DNA from 2 places in the Desulfobacca acetoxidans DSM 11109 genome. Region 1 is predicted to be linked to the other one. Evidence: riboswitches for the same ligand, from Rfam matches in the RefSeq annotation. Region 1 holds a riboswitch; the other holds the start of a gene.
The links. A riboswitch is a leader RNA that binds a small molecule or an ion and turns the genes downstream of it on or off. The one in region 1 is predicted to bind cobalamin.
Positions count from the first base shown of each region.

Region 2: it holds a riboswitch for cobalamin, as region 1 does, so the genes downstream of both, DESAC_RS15015 (helix-turn-helix domain-containing protein) here and DESAC_RS11115 (TonB-dependent receptor plug domain-containing protein) in region 1, are expected to answer to the same signal.

Region 1 is NC_015388.1:2,485,876-2,488,076, reverse strand. Features, by position in the region: gene cobJ (precorrin-3B C(17)-methyltransferase) at 1-700, shown strand, start outside; cobalamin riboswitch at 773-960, shown strand; gene DESAC_RS11115 (TonB-dependent receptor plug domain-containing protein) at 1,176-2,201, shown strand, end outside.
Region 2 is NC_015388.1:926,816-929,016, reverse strand. Features, by position in the region: gene DESAC_RS16450 (lytic transglycosylase domain-containing protein) at 1-257, opposite strand, end outside; cobalamin riboswitch at 421-606, opposite strand; cobalamin riboswitch at 893-1,078, shown strand; gene DESAC_RS15015 (helix-turn-helix domain-containing protein) at 1,346-2,125, shown strand.

The DNA.
Region 1 (2,201 bases):
GGTGGTGGTGGGTTATCAGACCTACATCACCTTGATAACCTCTCTCCTGACCCACCAGGAAGTGGTGGCTACCGGGATGCAGGGTGAAGTCAAACGCTGCCAGGCCGCCATCGACCGGGCCCGAGCCGGCCAGTGGGTGGCCCTGGTATCCGGCGGGGATGCGGGTATCTATGGTATGGCCGGTTTGGTCTTGGAACTCTGTGCCGTGCAGGGCCTTAAAGTGGGCCAGGTTGATAGCAACGACGAGTTGGACTTTTCTCTCGAGGTGATTCCTGGCATCCCGGCCCTAACGGCGGGAGCCGCGCTTTTAGGAGCCCCTCTGATGCACGATTTTGCCGCCATCTCGCTGAGCGACCTCCTCACCCCCTGGGAAATTATCCAGCGAAGGGTTGAGGCAGCGGCTCAGGGTGATTTTGTCATCGTCCTCTACAATCCCAAAAGCAAGAAACGGGATTGGCAGTTGAAAGCGGTGGTGGAGCTTGTCCTCCGCTATCGGGAACCTCTCACCCCCGTGGGTCTGGTAAGGCGGGCCAGGCGCGCGGGAGAGGAAATCATCGTGACCACTCTGGAGCATCTCCCGAAACAGCCGGTGGATATGCAAACCATCATTATAGTGGGCAATTCCCAAAGTTTCCAATACGGTCCCTACCTGGTTACGCCGCGAGGCTATCTCGCCAAATATCAGGTGGGGGACCAATAGACGTTCTAGGCCGGGATTAAAGGCGGGTAATACTTAACTATTCGGAAGGGAGGGGTGCCTCTCCAAAGACATTTTGTTGTTAAAGTTACAGGAGCCCTGAGGGGCTTAATAGGGAAGCCGGTGCAAATCCGGCACGGTCCCGCCGCTGTAACCGGGGACGAATCCTACAGTATGCCACTGTCTTGGGCAATGAAGATGGGAAGGCGTAGGGAAGAGAATGATCCGGGAGCCAGAAGACCTGCCTGTAACCGAGATGCCGCGTTTTAACGTCGTATTGAGACCGGCTGAGGGGCGAGAGATAGGTAAATCTTTCCAGCCAACCTGAGGAACAAGCTAAACTGGGTGCAATCCTTGGGTCCATAAGGACTCAAGGATTTTTTTTGGTCCATCAATGAAGAAGAACAGGGTAAGGGGCAAATAAGATGTTGATGGTGGCAACAACTACGCTTGAGAAATCATGAAAGGGGAAAGAACAATGAAATGTTGGTTGTCTGTTCTGGTAGTCTTAGTGGTGTCGTCTGGGATTGGGTCTGCTCAGGAGTGGGACCGGAAAGTATCGTTGCCGGAGGAAGAGGCCACTGTTGGCCGGACTACTGTGGATACCCAGGCAAAAATCTTGGAGGATGCAGAAAAAGTCCATGGCATCGATAAGGTTGTCGTGACGGCTACCAGGACCGAACGCAACCCCGACGATGTTCCGGCCAGTATTACCGTTATCACCAAGGACGACCTAAGGAAACAGAACATCAAGACGGTGGACGAAGCCTTGGCCCAGGTTCCCGGAGCAGTCGATAATCGGCGCCGAATCTATGGAGATAGTATGACCAACGTGAATCTGCGCGGTTTCCCGGCGGAGGGCCAGAAACGCACCTTGGTTCTGCTGGACGGCCAGAACATTGCCAACGCCTACAGCAACGGCGTGGCCTGGAGCAGTATGCCGGTGGAAAATATCGAACGCATAGAGGTAGTCCGGGGACCATTTTCCGCCTTGTATGGGGGCAACGCCATGGGCGGGGTCATCAATATCATTACCAAGACCCCGAAGAAACTGGAATGTGTAGCCCAGGGCGGCTATGGCACCTACGATTCCTGGACCTACTACCTCGGAGTGGGGGACCGCCTCTGGAATAAAGTGAGTGTTCAGGCGGGATTTAATTATCGCATCTCCGCCGGCTACCCCTCCAGCCTGGTGACCAAAACGGCCAGCACGGGGACCCCGGCCACCCAGGTGGTGGGCTGGCAACCTACTCATACGACCACCGGCACCCCCACCAACATTATTGGAGATACCGGTGATTATAACTGGAATGATTACAGTATGAACGGCAAGATAAGTTGGGATATCGCCCCGGGCCATAGGGTTGAGTTCAGCACCCTGCAGAGCTGGAACGACTATGGCTATGATATGTACCATTCCTATCTGCGCGATACCGCCACCGGCAGCTCAGTGGTCAGAGGAACTGTGGGTCTGTCTGGTACCAACACCCAATTTAAGAATCTC
Region 2 (2,201 bases), 1.6 Mb from region 1:
GTCTCCCGGTGGCGCTGGATGGATTTTTGGTCAAGGATAAGGATTTGAGAGGCTGAACTGATCTGGCTGGCCAGAGGGAGGGCTTCCAGGTCTACCGGGGTATCCGGTATTTGAGGGGTAGAGCGTTGGTGCTCCCCCCGAGTTGTTAGTGGACTAGATTCTTTTTCAGCGGGTAAAGAGGTTATCTTGGCAACGACCGCGGCCGGCGTCACGACTAAGGATATAACGAGGAATATGGTTAGCTTTTTTAAGCTCATGGGTAGTTGACCCGGAGCGCTGCGGGTGCAGGCGGTTCAAATAAAAAACCTTGAGTCCGTGTGGACCCAAGGATTGCACCCAGCTTAACTTGTTCCTCGGGGGGGGCGGAGGAGATTTTCCCTACCTCCTGCTGCCTGGCCTGATCCAGCTTTACGTCGGACTACGGCACTTTCGTTACAGGCAGGTCTTCTGACTCCCGGATCATCCTAGTCCCTGCGCCTTCCCATTCCCTTCAGGTAAACAGTGGCAATTGCAGGTTTCGTCCCCGGTTACAGCGGCGGGACCGTGCCGGATTTGCACCGGCTTCCCTATTAAGCCCAAGGGGGCACCTGAAGCGAAATGATTATATTGTGAATCTATTCTTTTTGTCAACGGAAAAAAGTTGAATTCAGTTTCAATATCAATAAACCAATCTGGACGCGCCGGGGTCCGACTAACCCAGAGATTTTGAGACGATCTGGCTCAGGGGTGTCCTGGAAGAAAACAGGCGCATTTTTAGGGCTCGTCTTTAAATACGGAGACGAACATGATAGCTCGGGAAGATTGAATTATACGGTGTTATTATTATCTTGTAATAAAATCTAATCAACCTATAGAAAGTTTTTTCTCTTGACAAAGACGGCAAATCAAATTATACACTTTTTTAGTTTCAGGCACCCCAAGGGGTTTAATAGGGAAGCCGGTGCGAACCCGGCGCGGTCCCGCCGCTGTAACCGGGGACGAAACCTGCAATTGCCACTGTTTACCTGAAGGGAATGGGAAGGCGCAGGGACTAGGATAATCCGGGAGTCAGAAGACCTGCCTGTGAGCTTATTGGTATACCCACGAGGTAATGGGTATGCCTGGGTTATGAAGAGAAGGCAAATCTTTATAGCCAAGCCAGGGATCAAGTAATCTGGGTGCAATCCTTGGGTCCGCACGGACTCAGGGATTTTTTTTTGATCATCCCTTAGTTTTTTGGGGCCGGATGGGACAAAAGAGTAAGTATATTGAAGGAGAATATTGGAAATTATCAGCTCGGCTTTCAAGAGCTCATTGGGGATAGAGATTTCAACCGATCCAAAATGGGAATCGTTGGCTTAACACCATGCAGGTCATAAGAGCCACTAAAATTTTTTTAGGACTCCCGGAGAATTGCTTGCGTGAAATAGCAGCGTCTTCGAAGAAAGAGGTTTTTCCAAAAAGATTTCTTCTGAGTCAGACAGGAGAAAGCATTGACCGCATTGGTATTGTCATGTCGGGAACGGCAGAGATGAGAGTGAAGGATAGGTATGGTGAAACGATACGATTCCATCTCCTCGGAGACGGGGAGCTTTTTGGGGAGATGGCTGCTTTGGAAAATGGCTCCTCCCTGTATGATATTGAGTCCTTGACGACTATGGAAGTTCTCCTCCTGTCCAGAGAGAGCTTCCTGAAACTGAGCGTCCATTCGGCCATGATGCGAAATGTCTATCAGTTGATCGCTGAACGACTGCAACTGCTTTGTCAAGCCCTCATTTCCCTGGAAAGAAGGTTGATCCCGGGAATGGCAAAGCAGGAATACAATGTCATCACCAAGGCGGTTCAATTTATTGATGAGAACTATCATGAGGCGTTGACTTTGGACAAGGTCTGTCAAATCAGCAACTTGAGCAAATTTCATTTTGTCCGGAAATTCAAGGAAATCATGGGACTGTCTTTCAAAGAATACCTCAACCGCAAACGGGTGACCCAGGCCAAAGCACTCATGAAAGATGATAACTTGAATATTTCCGAGGCCTGTTATGCCGTTGGGTTTGGTGATCTATCTTACTTTGGAAGAGTTTTTAGAAAAATTGAGGGCCGAAGTCCCTCGGAATACAAAAAGAGTTTGAAAACCCAGCCGTGACTAGCAATAAAATCTTTAATCTTCACCATTTTCTTTATGGCAAAGATTAATAGAAAGGTGCCTTATCGGTTATTAT